Regions from separate parts of the Bacillus sp. CIS52 genome, predicted to be linked through region 2. Evidence: predicted binding sites of a transcription regulator. Region 2 holds the regulator's gene; the other holds the start of a gene.

Region 1 (9,594 bases), on a different contig from region 2:
CGATTGAGATCGCGTGCGTCCCCGAAATGATTTGCGGTCTCACAAGCCCCGCCTCTCCTCCGAACACATCAGCATAGATCTCTTCCAGAGTATCCCTGCCGATGTCATCATAACCGTATCCGGTTGAAGGTGTAAAATGCGTATCGCTTACTTTATGCTTTCTGTAGCTTTGCAGGACTCTCCATTCATTCCGTTCACTGATTTCTTCTATTCTTTTATGAACGGCGGCGATTTCCGCTTCTGTTTCTTCGGCGGTTTTTTGCAATAGAGTGCCGTGTGTCAGTGTCTCAAACATGTTGTGTATACCTTCCTTACATGAATTTCTTCAGTTCTCCAAGTATGCTTTGTTCTTCTTGCACATAACCCGAGACTTCGTAGCGTTCATTTTCTTCATTAAAATAAAGGCTGTCGATCATAGTCTCTGATTTAATGCGCGACATCAATTTGCCTTCAGCGGCGGGTACATGAACTTCATACGGCGTCATCAGCTCACGGCGCAAATAAGCTTCGATTTCCGCTTTCAATTTCGCTTCATCCCCGGCGATTCTGGCGCTGATCATGATGTGGCCTTCTCCTGCTGTCGGAATGAAGTCAGGAAGTGTTTCATCCCTTTTGTTATAAGCAGTTAACACCGGAATATCATCTGCTTCAAGCTCTTTTAACAGTCCGAGAACAGTCTGTTCATGCCCCGCGTAATCTTCATTGGAAGAATCAATGACATGAATGATCAAGTCAGCTTCCTTCACTTCCTCAAGCGTTGAACGGAAAGCGGCAATCAGCGTCGTCGGCAAATCCTGAATAAAGCCGACCGTATCAGACAAAAGGACGCTGTAACCACTTGGAAGCGCCATCTTTCTTGTCATCGGATCAAGAGTTGCAAACAGCAGATCTTCTTCATAGCTGTCTGAGCTTGTTAATTTATTGAACCACGTTGATTTCCCGGCATTGGTATAGCCGACGAGCGCCGCCTGAAGCACACCATTCTTCTTGCGTCTCTCCCGATAACGGCTTCTGTGGCGGATAACCGTTGACAGCTGCACGTTAATTTCGTGTATGCGGTTTCTAATGTGGCGCCGGTCTGTTTCAAGCTTTGTCTCACCGGGCCCTCTCGTCCCGATTCCGCCGCCTTGTCTGGAGAGATTGATTCCTTGTCCGCTCAGACGCGGCAGTGCGTATTGAAGCTGGGCCAATTCGATCTGAAGCTTTCCTTCCCTCGTCTTCGCCCTTTTTGCGAAAATATCCAAAATAAGCTGCGTGCGGTCGATGATCTTCGCTTCAATTGCCGTGGCGAGTGATTTAAGCTGGCTCGGTGACAGTTCATCATTAAAAATGACCAGATCCGCTTCAAGCTCTTCACACAGCGCCTTCAGCTCGTCTACTTTCCCCTTGCCTATATATGTAGCGGCATCCGCTCTGTTCCGTTTTTGCGTAATCCGGGTCAGCACCGTTCCGTCAGCCGTTTTTGTCAATGAAGCGAGCTCGTCCATGGAATGTTCAAAGTGCTCGTCGGTCATGTGCGGAAGCTGGCAGCCGACTAAAATGACCGTTTCTTTTTTTTCTTCCTGTTCGTTCAAATGGATGTTCCTTTCTGTGTCGTATTGGGCAGTAGTACTATCATACCAAACCCGCAGGACGTATACCACACATCCGGCGGGTTTTAAAGAGAGAAATAAAAAAAGGCCTCTCAAACCGGCTGAGAGGATTATTCATGAGCTGCCGTGTCATCTTTTATAAATAAATCCTGACTCTTAATCGTCATCAGATCGTTTTTTAAGTATTGGTCCCCCATTAAAAGCCTCATAGCCTGAGCGCGGATTGATTTTTCAATCACATTTCTGACAAAGCGTCCGTTGCTGAATTTAATGGGGCTTGTCGTGCTTTTCACCGTCATTAAGTAATCTTTTAACTTCCACTCGGCTTCCTGGCTTAATTGATACTCCCGCTCCGCTATCATGCGCTTTGCAATGTCCATCAGCTGAGCGACAGAATAATCCGGAAAATCGATGCTGATAGGAAAACGCGATTGCAGGCCGGGATTTAATGACAGGAAATGTGTCATTTCTCTCGAGTACCCTGCCAGGATCAGAATAAATTCATGCTGTTTGTCTTCCATATGCTTGACAAGCGTATCAATCGCCTCTTTACCGAAATCCTTTTCTCCGCCCCTTGCAAGTGAGTATGCTTCATCAATGAATAAAATGCCCCCGAGCGATTTTTTAATCAGATCTCTCGTTTTTTGCGCCGTGTGTCCGATGTATTCACCGACCAGATCGGCACGTTCTGCTTCGATCAGATGTCCTTTGGAAAGCACGTTCATTTCGAAGAAAAGCTTGCCGATCAGTCTCGCGACGGTTGTTTTTCCGGTGCCGGGATTGCCTTTGAACATCATATGAAGAGCTTGTTTTCCGACTTTCAGCCCTTGTTCGGCCCGTTTTTGGTTGACGAATATCCATGCGTAAATTTCTTTAATGTTGCGCTTCATTTCTTCCATACCCACTAATGTGTTCATTTCTTTTTCAATTTCTTTCAGAATGCTGTGCTTGGCTTCATTTTTTTGCAGGGCGGCCTGATATTCCGCCTCAGCTTCCGCATTTGTCAGCACTTGCTTTTGGCCATTAAGAATGATGTTAATTTGTCCGTTATTTTTATAGGTTACAGCGCGCTCCAACATGCTCACCTCTCTGTTCTCTCTTTATCTTATTCATGATAAAGGCGTTCCGTGACACCCGCCTATCATCATGAGGCCCGATTACCCCTTTTATCTGTCGCATTTTCCGCTCTCTTCGGGAATGATGCTGAATCCTGCGCTTTCCCGAGAAATATTTTTCATTTCTTATTGTATTCAGCTGAAACGGAAGGACAAACCATTTATTTTTATTTTCCGGGAAATGCTGGGCGGATTTCTTATTTTTTTCATGAATGACAGCCGTACAAGCACCTTTTAAATATCATCATATGCTGTAATGAGGTGATGGAGAATGGTTAAAATTTTTATAGACCCCGGTCATGGCGGAACTGATTCAGGCGCAACCGGAAACGGGCTTCAGGAAAAAGCGGTCACGCTGGGGATCGCGCTGGTTTTGCGCACGATTCTGACGAATGAGTATGAAGGGGTTTCTGTCACGATGAGCAGGACAAGCGATAAGACGGTCAGCCTGACGGAAAGAACGGATGCCGCCAACAGCTGGGGCGCAGATTATTTTTTATCCATTCATATTAACTCAGGAGGCGGAACCGGATTTGAGAGCTATATTTATCCCGGTGTCGGAGCGCCGACTTCGACTTACCAGTCAGCCGTTCACACGCAAGTAATCCAAGCATCCGGTTTTAATGACCGAGGGAAAAAAACAGCCAACTTCCATGTGCTGCGAGAGACAAGTATGCCGGCGATTTTGACGGAGAATGGTTTTGTTGATACGGCAGCTGATGCAAATAAACTGAAAACAGCCAGTTTTATTGAAAGCCTTGCAAGAGGACATGCCAAGGGCTTGGAGCAGGCTTTCGGGCTAAAAAAAAAGACTGACTTGTATAAAGTGCAAATCGGCGCTTTCAATGTGAAAGCAAATGCTGATGCGCTTGCCGCCAATGCGGTGTCTAAAGGTTTTGATGCGATTGTGCTTCCGAAAGACGGCTTATTTAAAGTACAGATTGGCGCATTCTCTTCCAGAGATTATGCTGAATCTTTAGCAGCGCAGGCCAAAAAAGCGGGATTTGATACTGTCATTACGTTAAACTAATGAAAAACCCCTGTTCTCCCTTTTTTAGGAGGAACAGGGGTTTTTCTGTTATTGAAGAATATCGGCGACAAACTGAGACCAAGTTTCAAGCCGCTGATACACGTCTTCTTCTTTTAATTCGTTCACTTTCATCCAGCGGCCGGCGATCTGCTCTTTTTCTTTCACTTCGACTTGTGCTCCAGACGCTAATTGGAGCGCAGAAAGGATGCCGATATGCACCTTTCCGACACTGTTTTCATCATCATTGATTAAACCGAGTGTGACAATGTTTTGTTTGTCTTTCTCAAGAATATGCAGTTCTTCTGCTAACTCCCGGTCGGTATTCTGTTTCAGCACCTCCGCAAATGAAGCCGCTCCCTCCATAGGATTCATGTGTCCGCCGAAACCGAGGGAAAGTTTATTATGGAGGCGCGATTCTCCGCCGCCCGCGAGACGCTCATACACAAACACTTCATCATCGCGGCGAATAACGACATACGGAATCGGCTGTTTAAAACGCGGGTCCTCTTCCGCGTCGCCTCTTCTGATTTCTAAAAAATGCTCCTCAATTTGAGCCATAATCTTCACGATACACTCATCTTCGCTGTTGACTCCCTGGAATGTCAGCGTTTCATTTTGGAAGACGTCACTCCGCGGCGCAGCTAAGATGATTTCATCCATTTTATCCATGTCGGTTCCTCCTGTCATACCTCTCCATTCAAGCCAAAAGAGCAGATATTATATCTGCTCTTCATCTTGGCCGAAATAAAAATCCTCGTCTTTAATCGGTTCTACCGTCGCTTTTTTGTAGCCGTTCCCTTTCATGGAGAAGAAATCATGTGATTTCGTTTTGGTGTTTAATCCGTTTAATACGATCGGATTAATATCCTCTTCTTCAAAGTAAGCATCGAACCCTAAGTTCATCAAAGCTTTATTGGCGTTATAGCGGATGAATTTCTTTACGTCATGAGACAGCCCGACTTGATCATACAGATCCTCGGTATACTCAAGCTCATTGTGATAAAGCTCTTCTAAAAGCTCAATCGCAAATTCACGAAGTTCCGTCTTTTTCGCTTCTGTTTGTTTATTGTATATTTCTTGGGCAAGCAGTCCGACATAGACGCCGTGGATCGCTTCATCACGAAGAATCAGGTTGATGATTTCACCGCTTTGCATCAGTTTTCCCTGTCCGTAGAAATATAACGGATAATAGAAACCGCTGTAGAAAAGGAAGCTTTCTAAGTAAACGGAAGCAACCATCGCTTTAAACAGCGAAATCTCATCGTCTTTTTTGATGGCGCGATACAGTCCGACAACGGTTTGGGCTTTTTTCTGCAGATACTTATTTTGCTTTACCCATTCAAACACTTCGTTGATCGTTTCAGTCGGAGCAAGTGTCATAAAAATATTTGAATATGATTTTGCGTGCACCGCGTTTTCCATCATCGCCATGAAATTAAGAACCGCTTTTCGCTGATGGCCTTCTACGTGCTCGGCCACAATCGGCATGCCCGTGTTCCCCTGCTCTGTATCAAGCAGTGTCAGGCCGGCGAGCACCTTCATGTACGTATCCTGCTCATTTTTACCCAAGTATTTCCAAGTGAGGAGATCGCCGTTTAATGCGATCTCTTCGGGAAGCCAGAACTGCTTTACGTTTTGGTTGTAAAACATTTGGGTAAAATCATCTTCATGCTTTGACCAGTTTGCTGCGTCATAAATTTTTGTCACTGTAAACTCTCCTTTAATCAAACGACACAAGAAAGACAGCTGTCCTGCCCGGTATCTTTCGTTCTTGCATAGTAAATGGTTTTGATGCCTCTATGGTGGGCATACAGATCAATACGGTTCAGATCACGAGTTGTCATCGTATCTTTCAAAAACAGGGTAAAGCTGATTCCCTGATCGATATGCTGCTGGATTGTCGCGATCATATCCACCACTTTGAACATGTCCATATCATAAGCTTCTTTGTAGAAGAACCAGTTATTAGACGCTAACCCCGGCATCGGATAATACGTTTTGGAGTTTCCGTATGTTCTTTCTTCAATCCGTTCCATAATCGGCATAACGGATGCCGTGCTGGATTGGACGTAGGAAATGGAGCCTGTCGGCGCGATGCACAGTCTGTAGCTGTGGTACATGCCGTTTTCAGCGACAAACGCCTTCAGCTCTTTCCAGTCTTCGATTGTCGGGATGTGCATGCCTTCAAAGAGCGCAGCGATTTTTTCGTATGCCGGCGAGAATTCTTTTTCGATATATTTATTGAAATATTCTCCCGTTGCATAAGTGGAGCCTTCATAATGCTCAAACGTTTCGCCTTTTTCTTTTGCAAGCTCAGCGGAACGCTGGATAGAATAAAAGTTCACCATCATAAAGAACGTATTCGCGAAGTCTCTTGCTTCCGGGCTTTCGTAAGCGATGCCGTTTTGGGCAAGGTAGCCGTGCAGGTTCATCGCGCCTAGACCGATCGACTTCATCGCTTTGTTTGCGCGTCTGACTGCCGGCGCGTTGCGGATATCCGTCGTCTCGGATACATGAGTCAGGGAATCCGTCGCGAGTTTCACCGTGCGCTCAATCGATTTATGTTTCATGACATTTAAAATATTTAAAGAACCAAGGTTGCAGGAAATGTCCAGGCCGATTTCGTCTTCCTCGTCATAATCTGTGTAAGCTGAAACCTGTGACGCCTGAAGCACCTCAGAGCAAAGGTTCGAGAATTTCACTTTTGATACGTGGTTATTCGCGTGCTCTTTGTTTACGTTATCCTGGAACATAATGTACGGATAGCCTGACTCAGAACGGAGAACGGCAAGCTTTTCAAGCAATTTGCGCGCATTCACTTTTTCTTTTTTGACGCGCGGGTTGTCGACAAGCTCCTCATACATCGCCGTCATGTCCATTTCGTCCATATGCTGGCCGTATTCTTTATAAATCGTATGCGGATAAAAGACATAAGCGGCTTTATCCTCACGCGCAAGCTCGACAAACTTGTCCGGAATCACGACGCCGATGGAAAGGGTTTTAACGCGGACATCTTCATCAGCCGAGATTTTTTTCGTATCAAGAAAATCATTAATATCCCGGTGGAAGATGTTCAGGTATGCCGCGCCTGAGCCTTGTCTCTGCCCCATTTGGTCAGCGTAGCGGAACGCATTATCAAGAAGCTTCATCACGCCTACGACGCCTTTTGTGGCGTTTTCCACATCTTTGATCGCTTCACCTTTCGCACGGAGCTTAGACAGGTTAAGAGAAACCCCGCCGCCCAGTTTAGAAAGCTGCATGGAGATGTCGATCGCTCTTGAGATGTCGTTTAAGGAATCATTGACTTCCAAGAGGAAACAGCTGACAAGCTCTCCGCGGCGTTTGCGGCCCGCATTTAAGAATGTCGGTGTGCTCGGCTGATATTCCTGATTGATCATCAGATTCACATATTCTTTCGCTTTCTCAGTGTCGCCGTTTGCGAAGAACAGCGCAACAATTGAGATCCGGTCCTCGTAACGCTCGAGGATTCTTTTTTTGTCATTCGTTTTCAAAGCATAGTCATTATAGAATTTAAACGCACTCATGAAGGAAGGAAAACGAAACTTCTTTGCGTAAGCTGTCTTAAACACTTCTTTAATGTCTTCAAAAGAATACAGGCTTAAGAATTCTTCTTCGTAGTATTGGTTTTCAATTAAATAATCCAGCTTCTCTTTCAAATCGTGAAAGTAAACTGTGTTTTGGTTGATATAGTCAACAAAATAGCTATGTACAGCCTCTTTATCTTTATCAAACTGGAATTTTCCATCTTGTTGGATCATAATTTCGTTATTTAACTGAATCCATTTTGGCACTTGGTTTTGTGACAACTTTTTCTACCTCCTGAGTAAACAATTCAACGTCTTTCGCTGTGCCGCTGAGTTCAAATTTGTGCAAGATCGGCACCTGATATTGTCTTGAAATGGTATCGGCGCTTTTTGCAAAGTTATCGCCCCATACTTTGTTGCCGCTCGCAGCGACTCCTAATAAGAGATGGGCGTATTTTTCGAGAAATGATTGTGTTGATGCCGGTACCTGGCCGAAGTTTGTCGTGTAGGTGACCAAAACAAACGGAGTGTCCACGTGGTCCATTTCATCCACCTTGCGGATCAGCTGAAAGTCTGTTTTATTCACAAAACGCTGAACATTCCCTGTCTTTGAATCAAATATGATTTGAACCATCCTTATCACGACCTATCAAAAATAATGAATCTCTTAACACTATATATAGTATACTAACCTCTCAGAAAAACACAACATATTGAGATCGATTTATAAAAAGTTCATATTTTTGAAAGAGCGGACCTTGGTTCTGCCCCGATTAACGCCCAAAAAAGAGAGCAGAACGAGAATCATCTCTCATCCTACTCAAGGTGTCATGTGTAAGCCGATGTCTATCATAACATGAAAAAAAACTGCTTAGTAGTCTAGACTTTTATTCTTATTTTTTGTAAGAATCACATTTTTTTTCGCTTTCAACGGTCTCTTCTATTTCCGCATCAGCACCGATTTCTTTCAGCACGGCTTTCAGAGCGCTTGTGATGGAAGCCTCTCTGAGCAGTTCTTTGCCGTCAACAATGATGCTGGTTCCATATTCATAGCAGGAATCATCTTCACAGGTTTCTTCCCAATGGTTGATTATCACCTTGTGTTTCAATCGTCTCACCCTCTGCATGATCAATGTCAGTACCTAGTGTAGCTTGTGCGGCCCGCTTTGTAAATTCGAAAGCTTGTGAAATTTATTCAAGCTCATCTAACGTCGTTTCTTTTTTCAGTTTGACTTTATTCGTTTTTTCGTCGTAACGATATATTTTTAAATAACCGTCTTCGACGACGCCGAAATGGTTATGCTCCAGCTGCACCGTGCCTTCTGTCTGCGGTTCGGCATCCGCCGAGCCGCCGTCATCATCCGTCACCACCGTTTCATGATTGCTGCATGCTCCAAACAGCAAAAAAACAGCGATCCAGACAAGCGTTATCCTGATTCTTCTCAGTTCATTCTCACTTTCGAACATCGTTTTCCAAGCCCCCTTTTATGTTGCCGATATACAGCCGGCAATATACAGATGCGCATAGAAAAAGACCATTGTTCATGGTCTTTGGCAAAAGTCTATTCAAGCTCAAGCTGAACGTTTTTTTGCGGGGCGAACGTGGAGATGGCATGTTTATAAATAAGCTGCTGCTTCCCCTCCGTTTCGAGTAAGACGGTAAAGTTGTCAAAGCCTTTTACCTGGCCGCGAAGCTGAAAGCCGTTGAGTAAAAATACCGTGACGAACGTATTGTCTTTTCGGATTTGATTCAAAAACTGATCCTGAATATTAATCGGTTTCATGTTTCGTCCTCCTTGGTTCTCAATACAATACTGTTTCGATTAAATTTCCAGTTTTCCTGCTATACACTCGAAAATTTCCTTTTTTTTCTGTTCAAGAACAACAGGCGGCGTCATATCGGTCCATGAAACGGACATTTTATTGCGAAACCAGGTCAGCTGGCGTTTCGCATAACGTCTTGAATTTTGTTTTAATTGCTCCACGGCCTGAGAAAGCGGCACTTTTCCATCAAGATATTCATACAGCTCTTTATAGCCGATCGCCTGAATCGATTGGCTGTCCCGGATATTCATATCATACAGCCGCTTGACTTCCTCAAGAAGGCCGGCTTCCATCATCAGGTCAACACGCTCGTTAATCCGGCCGTACAGCACTTCTCTGTCCATTGTAAGACCGATGAGCACCGCATTGTAAAGCAGCTCCCGTTTTTGAGTTTTAAGATGTTCTGACATTGTTTTGCCCGATATGTGCAGAATTTCGAGAGCGCGGATGACTCTTCGCGTATTGTTTTGATGAATGGCTGCCGCTGC
Region 2 (9,594 bases):
CATAAACGCCAACAGCCCCATAAAAATAATGGTGATCAGTCCGGCTGTTTTAAACGGCGCGGTAAAAGTCAAGACAAACAGCACAGCCGCCTGGACAATGAACATGTAAAACAATGCTCTCAGCGGATTCCGATTTGATAACCGGCCGCCGATCATGTTTCCGATCGCAATCGCAATTCCGTAAACAAGCAGGATGGCCGCGACGGTTTCTTTCTGAAAACCGGTTACTTCCTGAAGAAGCGGAGATAAATACGTAAACACGACAAAGGTTCCGCCGTAGCCTAACGCTGTAATAATAAATAAAAGCAGCAGCCGGCCGTTTTTGACGAGTTTTATCTGTTCGGAAAATGCGGTTTTCGTTCCTTTGCGCAAATTTGACGGAACGAGAAGCGCATTGGTGAGAAATGCAATGATTCCTACCGCGACGATGACGGCAAATGCGATTCTCCACCCGAATTGCTGGCCGAGATAGGTCCCGAACGGAACACCGGTCACTGTAGCCACCGTCAGCCCCGTGAACATAATGGAAATCGCGCTTGCTCTTTTATGCTCCGGCACGATATTGGCGGCGATTGTTGCCCCGATTGACATGAAAATGCCGTGGGAAAAAGCCGAAATGACCCGCGCCGCCAGTAAGACGCCGATTGAGGAAGCGCTCGCTGCAAGTGTATTTCCGGCGATAAAAATCAGCATTACCCAGAGCAGCAGCGTTTTCCGCGACATGCCTGATGTAAGAGAAGTTAAAACCGGGGCGCCGAATGTCACGCCCAGAGCATACATGGAAACGGTAAGTCCCGCCGTTGTCACAGGTATATGCAGATCATGAGATATAAGCGGCAGCAGTCCGACGCTGATAAATTCGGTTGTGCCGATTGCAAAAGCACTGACGGCTAATGCCAGCAGCGCTGGTAAATAGCTTTGGCGATGTGAAGACATCTGTTTTCCTCCTTGAACGAAAATGTATGGTTGAAATGATGCCGGGTAAACGATATAAGTATAAGAGTACATTCCTTTTCAGCCGGCAAATGTCATTATGATCGATAGATGAGTCATTGAAAAGAACGTACTTTTAAGTGCCATAGGCACTTTTTAGTTCCTATAGATGAGGAGGAATTACCGTTGCTGAAGAAAAAATACAATATATCTGTTGAGGCGACGCTAGAAGTGATCGGCGGAAAATGGAAGTGTGTGATCCTCTGCCACCTGATGCGCGGAAAAAAGCGGACAAGCGAATTGAAGCGGCTTATGCCGGACATTACACAAAAGATGCTGACACAGCAATTGCGGGAATTGGAAGCCGACGGCGTCATCAACCGGATCGTGTACAATCAGGTGCCGCCGAAAGTGGAATACGAATTGAGTGAATACGGCCACAGCCTGGAAAGAATTTTAAACGCGCTGTGCGACTGGGGCGCGATGCATATTTCTAAACGGTACGGCGAGGTGTCATCCGTATTAGAGGACAGCATTTTAAATGACAAATTTAAAGATCCGGAACAAATATAAGAAAAAAGCAGGCAGCCAGAGATGCTGATCCTGCTTTTTTTATGGAAAAAAGATCATTTTATATGCAAAAAAACCGATTGAACAACATATTGATCGGTATAAGGGCGGATTTTTATCAAGTTGTACTGGCGGATTTCTTTCAATGTGTTATACTATATATAATTAAAATTAAATTAGAGTGGCATATTAAAAAGGGGTGACCTGGGCATGAAGGTAAAAGTAGCAATCAACGGGTTTGGAAGAATCGGAAGAATGGTGTTCAGAAAAGCAATGGAAGATGATCAAATTCAAATAACAGCCATTAATGCAAGCTATCCCCCGGAAACGCTTGCTCATTTGATAAAGTATGACACAATTCACGGCAAATACGGTCAAGAAGTCGAAGCCGCCGAAGACAGTCTGATCGTCAACGGAAAACATATTATGCTGTTCAATCGACGGGATCCGAGAGAGCTTCCGTGGAAAGAGTGCGGAATAGACATCGTTATAGAGGCAACGGGAAAATTTAATTCAAAAGAAAAAGCGGTGAGCCATATTGAAGCAGGGGCGAAAAAGGTTATTTTAACGGCTCCGGGTAAAAATGAAGACGTTACCATTGTCATGGGAGTGAATGAAGAAAAGTTCAATCCGGATGAACATGTAATTATTTCAAATGCATCCTGCACGACAAACTGTCTTGCACCGGTCGTCAAAGTGCTTGATCAGGAATTCGGGATTGAGAGCGGCCTGATGACGACCGTTCACGCTTACACGAATGACCAAAAAAATATCGACAATCCGCATAAAGATCTGCGGAGGGCGAGAGCGTGCGGAGAATCCATCATTCCGACTTCTACAGGCGCGGCTAAAGCGCTGTCGCTCGTGCTGCCTCATCTGAAAGGAAAACTTCACGGCCTGGCTTTGCGGGTTCCCGTTCCTAACGTGTCCTTAGTGGACCTTGTCTGTGACCTGAAAACAGATGTGTCGGCCGAGCAAGTGAACGCCGCGTTCCAACGAGCCGCAAAGACGTCAATGTACGGCATTCTTGATTATTCGGATGAACCGCTCGTTTCTTCGGATTATAATACGAACTCACACTCGGCGATCATTGACGGGCTGACGACAATGGTGATGGAAGACCGAAAAGTAAAGGTGCTCGCCTGGTATGACAATGAATGGGGATATTCCTGCCGGGTCGTTGATCTTATCCGCCACGTCGCCGCGCGAATGAAACACCCGTCAGCTGTGTAGAATAAAGATCATGGACATTTGTTAGAAAAAACCCTTAACGCCATATTTGCAAAAAAACACTCCTTGCAAAATAAACTTAAACACAGTATACTATCTTTCGTGAACTTCTTGCTCGTGACTGCTTCGGAATTACTTAAAGGGTTAGGACCTCTCCGGACTAACTTTCCCCCGTGGTAAATGGCCGGGTCAGTTCTCGGAAATTCACTTTTTTAATTCTTGTTAAGGGGGGTCCATGATTATGGAAACAATGGGGCGTCACGTCATCTCCGAGCTGTGGGGATGCGATTTTGATAAGCTCAATGACATGGATTTTATTGAAAAAACGTTTGTAAATGCTGCTTTGAAATCAGGAGCTGAAGTGCGCGAGGTCGCATTTCACAAATTTGCACCGCAAGGCGTAAGCGGAGTCGTTATTATCTCTGAGTCACATTTAACGATTCACAGTTTTCCTGAACACGGATATGCAAGCATTGATGTTTATACTTGTGGAGACCTGGATCCTAATGTGGCTGCTGATTACATTGCGGACGCATTACATGCAGATACAAGAGAAAACATTGAAATACCGAGAGGAATGGGGCCTGTACAGATTAAACAGGCACAAGCGAAAGTACTGTAATTTTCAAAACGCAAACACAAGGGAGCTAAGCTGAAAAAGCCATTACGCGCTTTGAAGCTGATGCTCCTTTTCTAATGTAAAAAAACAGCATTGCTTTTTCTTTAAGCAATTTTTTTGTAAAATAGAGAAAGATAAGGCCGGTCTATCGGCTCTCCCAACACAATAGGCTCATCCTAGATACGTTGGCGGGCATTTACCGGAAGCTTGCGAACCGCATTACAGCAATGAAACAGATGGGAGCTGATCCAATTGAAATGTCCTTCATGCCAGCATAACGGTTCCCGCGTACTTGATTCACGGCCTGCGGACGAAGGGAAATCAATCCGCAGAAGGCGGGAGTGCGAAGCCTGCCATTACCGCTTCACTACATTTGAGAAGTTTGAAGAGATGCCTCTGATCGTCGTGAAAAAAGAAGGTGTCCGGGAAGAATTCAGCCGTGAAAAAATGCTGCGCGGATTAATTAAAGCCTGTGAAAAAAGGCCCGTTCCTTTAAAAACACTTGAAGACATGTGCTTTGACATTGAAAAAGAGCTGCGAAACCAAGGCGTATCTGAAGTCAAAAGCGAACTTGTCGGAGAAATGGTGATGGACCGGCTGGCGAAAATAGATGAGGTGTCTTATGTCCGCTTTGCCTCGGTCTACCGGCAGTTTAAAGATATAAACGTTTTTATTGATGAATTGAAAGATTTAATAAAGAAAGAGCGCTAAAGAGCTAAGAGATGATGTCTGGCTCTTTTCTCATGAGCAAAATTGGCATTTGATAGATGACGGAAACGGTGTAAAATGAGAGTAGAAACATATCGGAAGGTTTGAGAATCATGGCTGACTATTGGAATGACGTATTGCCTGTAGATCCTTATACGGTCAAAAGCCGTTCGCTTCTTCAGGATGTCGACAGACAGGTTTTGACACATCTGTACCAGCCGCTGATCGGTTCATTTGCATTCTCTCTGTATATGACTTTATGGGGGGAGCTTGAGCAGAACCGTTTGTGGGGAGCTGAATCCACGCACAGACAGCTGATGGGCATGATGCAGGCAAATTTAAAAAAGATTCATCATGAACAGGGGAAGCTTGAAGGAATCGGGCTGCTGAAAGTGTATATCCGGGAGTCCGAGCAAAAGGAACGGATGTTTATTTATGAGCTGCTGCCCCCGCTCAGACCGAATGATTTTTTTGAAGACGGCATGCTGAATGTCTTTCTTTATAACAGAGTCGGTAAAACGAAATACCAGCAGCTGAGACAATTTTACACGCATCCTTCCGTCGGCGCGGACGCAAGGGAAATTACGCGTCCGTTTAATCACGCCTTTGCCTCTTTTCAGCCGAGCGAATGGAAAATGACGCCGGATATGGAAGAAGCGATGAAGCTCCCCGAGGACTATGAGACGGCGTCTGTCGGACAAGCGCCTTCCTATACGGTGACGGAGGAAGTGTTTGATTTTGAGCTTTTCATGGCGGGACTGTCAGAAACGATGATACCGCGCAAATCAATCACGCAGGACGTGCGGGAGAGCATTAAAAAGCTTTCATATTTATACGGAATAGATCCTATCTCCATGCAGCACGTCGTCATGACCGCTATTAATGAACAGGATGCGATAACGGCCGAAGCGCTGAGGAAAGCGGCCAGCGACTGGTACCAAATTGAAAGAAGCGGGAAGCTTCCGGAACTGATTGATAAAACACAGCCTGTCCGTCTGCGGGAAAACAAGACGGAAAAGGACGATTCATTGAATGCCGAACTCATTGCACAGCTTGAGACCATATCACCGAGAAAGCTTCTTCAGGACATTGCGGACGGGACCGAGCCGTCCAAAGCAGACCTGCAGATCATCGCCGATATTATGTTCGAACAGAAGCTTGAGCCCGGTGTCACCAATGTGCTGATTTATTATGTCATGCTGAAAACGGATATGAAGCTGTCCAAAAACTATACTCAAAAAATCGCCGCTCACTGGGCCAGAAAGAAAGTAAAAACGGTCCGGGAAGCAATGAAGCTCGCAATAGAAGAGCACAGGCAGTATCTTGATTGGGCGGACGGCAAAACAAACGGCGCGGCACGCGGCAAAAAAACTGTCCGGGAAGAAAAGCGCCCTGATTGGATGAAAGAAGAAGAAACCGGGAAGAAGTCTGAACAGCAGCCGGCTCTTTCCGCGGAGGATCTTGAAGAACAGAAGAAAAAAATGATGGAAGAAATGAAAAAACTGAAAAAATACTCTGCCTACTGAGACAGAGAAGCGGGGTGATACTGAATGGAACCGATCAGCCGATCCTTAGAAGGCGTGACGAAGAGACCTGACTTTCAAAAACGCCTGGAACGAATGCAGCAGCAAGTCATGGCCGACAAAGACGTCCAGGCTTTTTTGAAGGAACAGAAAGATGCAATTAATCAAAGCATGATTGACAGAGGGTTAAATAAACTGTACGAATACGTTCAGCAAAGCAAGCGGTGCGCCTTCTGTTCAAAAGACAACGAGACGAACAGCCTGCTTGAAGGCTATCATCCGAAGCTTGTGATCAACGGACGTTCTATTGATATTGAATATTACGAATGTCCGGAAAAGAGAAAGCTCGACCGCCAGAAAAGACAAAAGTCCCTGATGAAGAGCATGTATATCCAGCGGGATCTTCTCGGCGCGACGTTTCAGCAGATCGACATTACAGATCCGAGCAGACTCGGCATCTTCCAGCATGTGACGGATTTTTTGAAAAGCTATAATGAAACGGGCAAAGGCAAAGGGCTGTACCTGTATGGAAAATTCGGAATCGGAAAGACATTTATTCTAGCCGCCATTGCCAATGAGCTGGCGGAAAAAGAGTATTCATCAATGATCGTATATGTTCCCGAATTTGTCAGAGAGCTGAAAAACTCGCTCCAGGATCAGTCGCTGGAGGAGAAACTGAATATGGTCAAAACGACGCCCGTCCTGATGCTTGATGACATCGGAGCGGAGTCAATGACAAGCTGGGTCAGGGATGAGGTCATCGGCACCGTGCTTCAGCACAGAATGAGCCAGCAGCTTCCCACGTTTTTCTCGTCTAATTTTTCACCTGACGAGCTGAAGCATCATTTTACGTATTCACAGCGGGGAGAAAAGGAAGAGGTAAAAGCGGCAAGATTGATGGAGCGGATTTTATATTTGGCTTCGCCTGTCCGTCTTGACGGGGAAAACCGCCGCCGTCCATAATGCCGGCGTCCAAAGGGAAGGATTTGAGGGAATGAGGAATAAGAAGGCTGTCACATGGGCTGCGGCTGCGGCGGGAGCGGGCCTTTTGCTTTGGGCAAACCGCAAATATCTGAATCTGTCGCCTAAGGAGATCCGTCTTTGGGTGTTATCGTTCGGTGTCTTTGCGCCGCTTGTGTTTATCGGAATTTCCATCGTCAGGCCTTTTGTGCTGTTTCCCGTATCAATCGTTTCCGTCGCCGGAGGATTGGCGTTCGGACCGTTTTTCGGCACCGTGTATACGCTGGCGGGCTCAATGGGCGCTGCGGCCGCGTCTTTTTTTGCGGCCGGGCTGTTTGCCTTTAAAGAAAAAAGCCGTCACGGAAAAATGGAAGCCATTCAAAAGCAGATGAAAACCAATGGCTTCTTTTATATTTTTATCCTTCGCATTCTGCCTGTGAATTTTGATGTGATCAGCTATGCCGCGGGTCTTTCGAAAGTCAGGCCGATGACGTATTTTTTGGCGACTGCAGCAGGCATCATTCCGGGGACGATCGTTCTGAATGTGCTTGGCGCGAGCTTTATGTCCGGAAATGTGCTGAACATGCTCGGAGTCATCTGTCTTTACATCGTGTTTTTATCGCTTCCCTTCATCTTTAAGAAGAAGGTCCGCCATTTGTTCGGCGGTGAAAGCTAACCTTTACGTCTATTTTAAAAACATCCCCCATATACTTGTAACAGATGCCGTAAGGGGGGACAAATATGCTTGAAGTGATCTTTGAAGATGACCACGATACCGCCGCTTTTTTACATCTCATTCAGCAATCGGACGACCGGAGACATTTTATTGTCCGTGAAGGCATAAAAAAAGTCGGAATCGCAAGGTCTGAATCGGCTTTTTGCGTCCAGCGCTTTATTGAGCCGATCCTGGTCAGATTTTTTTTAGAATGTAAAGAAGACGAGCATATGCTTTCGCTTATTGAAGACGAATACTGCTTCACCGATCAGGATGAACAGCAGCAAATCCTTCAGCTTGCACACAGCATTATGGAAGGGGAGCTTGATGATCATCCGTTTGAGCCGAAGAAAGAGCCGCGCACACAGTTTATTTCAGAAGCGCTCCGGACGATTTCACTTGATGCGGGTGTTTTTTCCGTGCGTTCGTTTCAGACGTTCCGGCTCGGCAGGTATTATGAGCGGCTCAGGGAATATACCGAGGCTGCGATAGATGAATACCGGATGGAACAGGAATATCAAAACTTTATCCAGTCTTTGAGAGATTACGTGACATCCAATCCGCCGCGGATGAAGAAAGTCCATATCGTACATGACCGGGCTTTTACACTGTGGGAGCTGCGCTACGTGTCAGAACGGGAACAGAAAAAATACATAGACAGACGGTTTGTGCGGGAGCACCCGATGTATATAGATTCCCACCTGCTTGCGCCGCTGATCTCTATCGCGCCTGAGACGGTAGAACTGTATACGGACAAACCGGAGCATATGATGTCCAGAACGATTCAAAACGTGTTTCAGGAGCGGGTGCGTCTTTTTCCGTTAGGCGCGTTTGCGGCGGAAAAGACGGAAGGATAGCTGCACAGACGGCCTTGCGGCAGCAGCGGGGCTGTCTGTGCGAAATCAGACGAAAAACCGAGTTGCATTTTTCTCACAGACATTTTATAATACATAACAGATTAATGATTGCTACACGTATTGATAAGGACATGAAGCATTGATACCGGCTTTATAAGAGAGGAGAGCCCAGGCTGAAAGCTTTCCAGCTATGGATCATTGTCTTTACCGCCTTTGAACTTCAGCTGTGAACGCCGGAATAAGCGCCAGTAATAGCTGACGGGAACTCCCGTTACAGAGTTTAGAGCCGCAGGTGCCGAAAAAAACCGGCCGCGCGGAAAAAAGGGTGGAACCACGATTCCGTTTATTTAACCTCGTCCCTTTCATAGGGGGCGGGGTTTTTGATTTGCATAAAAAAAGGAGTGACGAAGATGTCAGATATGATCAACATCACATTTCCGGACGGAGCGGTAAAGGAATTTCCGAAAGGAACAACAACAGAAGATATCGCGGCATCCATCAGTCCGGGATTAAAGAAAAAATCTTTAGCCGGAAAACTGAACGGACAGGAAATTGATTTAAGAACGCCGATTCAAGAGGACGGTGCCGTAGAAATTATTACAGAAGGCACAGAAGAAGGCCTGAATATCATGCGTCACAGCACGGCGCATTTATTGGCTCAGGCGATTAAACGCATTTATAAAGATGTGAAATTCGGAGTAGGCCCCGTTATTGAAAATGGGTTCTATTATGATGTTGAAATGGAGCAGGCGCTGACGCCGGATGACCTTCCTAAGATTGAAAAAGAAATGAAACGCATCATCGGTGAAAATCTGCCGATCATCCGAAAAGAAGTGAGCCGTGAGGAAGCAAAAGCCATGTTTGCGGAAATCGGCGATAATCTGAAGCTTGAACTGCTGGATGCCATCCCAGAAGGAGAAACGGTCTCCATTTATGAGCAGGGTGAATTTTTTGACCTCTGCCGCGGCGTGCACGTGCCGTCTACAGGAAAAATTAAAGAATTTAAGCTGCTCAGCCTTGCAGGCGCATACTGGCGCGGCGACAGCAAAAACCAAATGCTTCAGCGCATTTACGGCACGGCTTTCTTTAAAAAAGATGACCTGAAAGAGCATTTGCGCATGCTTGAAGAAGCGAAAGAACGCGACCACAGAAAACTGGGCAAAGAACTAAAATTGTTCGCCAACTCTCAAAAAGTCGGACAAGGCCTGCCGCTCTGGCTGCCGAAAGGCGCGACCATCCGCCGCGTGATTGAGCGCTACATTGTGGATAAAGAGCTGAGCCTCGGCTATGAACACGTGTATACGCCTGTTCTCGGAAGCAAAGACCTGTACGAAACATCAGGTCACTGGGAACATTATCAGGACGGCATGTTCCCGCCGATGGAAATGGACAATGAAACGCTTGTGCTCCGTCCGATGAACTGTCCTCACCATATGATGATTTACAAACAGGACATTCACAGCTACCGGGAGCTTCCGA

What was found. The regulator NrdR, encoded in region 2, represses ribonucleotide reductase genes. The targets are predictions, from matches to a motif close to AACACNATATATNGTGTT.
Region 1: the regulator NrdR is predicted to act here: its motif matches at 7,952-7,969, upstream of nrdI (class Ib ribonucleoside-diphosphate reductase assembly flavoprotein NrdI).

What each region holds. Positions count from the first base shown of each region.
Region 1 covers NZ_JBIUFR010000001.1:171,019-180,612, forward strand. Annotated here, with positions in the region: gene ACH32G_RS00575 (methionine gamma-lyase family protein) at 1-295, opposite strand, end outside; gene hflX (GTPase HflX) at 312-1,574, opposite strand; gene spoVK (stage V sporulation protein K) at 1,703-2,671, opposite strand; gene ACH32G_RS00590 (N-acetylmuramoyl-L-alanine amidase) at 2,979-3,737, shown strand; gene ACH32G_RS00595 (hypothetical protein) at 3,786-4,406, opposite strand; gene nrdF (class 1b ribonucleoside-diphosphate reductase subunit beta) at 4,455-5,444, opposite strand; gene nrdE (class 1b ribonucleoside-diphosphate reductase subunit alpha) at 5,462-7,564, opposite strand; gene nrdI (class Ib ribonucleoside-diphosphate reductase assembly flavoprotein NrdI) at 7,524-7,916, opposite strand; gene ACH32G_RS00615 (hypothetical protein) at 8,176-8,391, opposite strand; gene ACH32G_RS00620 (YmzC family protein) at 8,474-8,749, opposite strand; gene hfq (RNA chaperone Hfq) at 8,845-9,066, opposite strand; gene miaA (tRNA (adenosine(37)-N6)-dimethylallyltransferase MiaA) at 9,106-9,594, opposite strand, start outside.
Region 2 covers NZ_JBIUFR010000002.1:165,147-174,740, forward strand. Annotated here, with positions in the region: gene ACH32G_RS10720 (MFS transporter) at 1-936, opposite strand, end outside; gene ACH32G_RS10725 (winged helix-turn-helix transcriptional regulator) at 1,120-1,506, shown strand; gene ACH32G_RS10730 (glyceraldehyde-3-phosphate dehydrogenase) at 1,714-2,736, shown strand; gene speD (adenosylmethionine decarboxylase) at 2,975-3,355, shown strand; gene nrdR (transcriptional regulator NrdR) at 3,605-4,063, shown strand; gene ACH32G_RS10745 (replication initiation and membrane attachment family protein) at 4,174-5,586, shown strand; gene dnaI (primosomal protein DnaI) at 5,611-6,546, shown strand; gene ACH32G_RS10755 (TVP38/TMEM64 family protein) at 6,578-7,219, shown strand; gene ytxC (putative sporulation protein YtxC) at 7,285-8,115, shown strand; gene thrS (threonine--tRNA ligase) at 8,526-9,594, shown strand, end outside.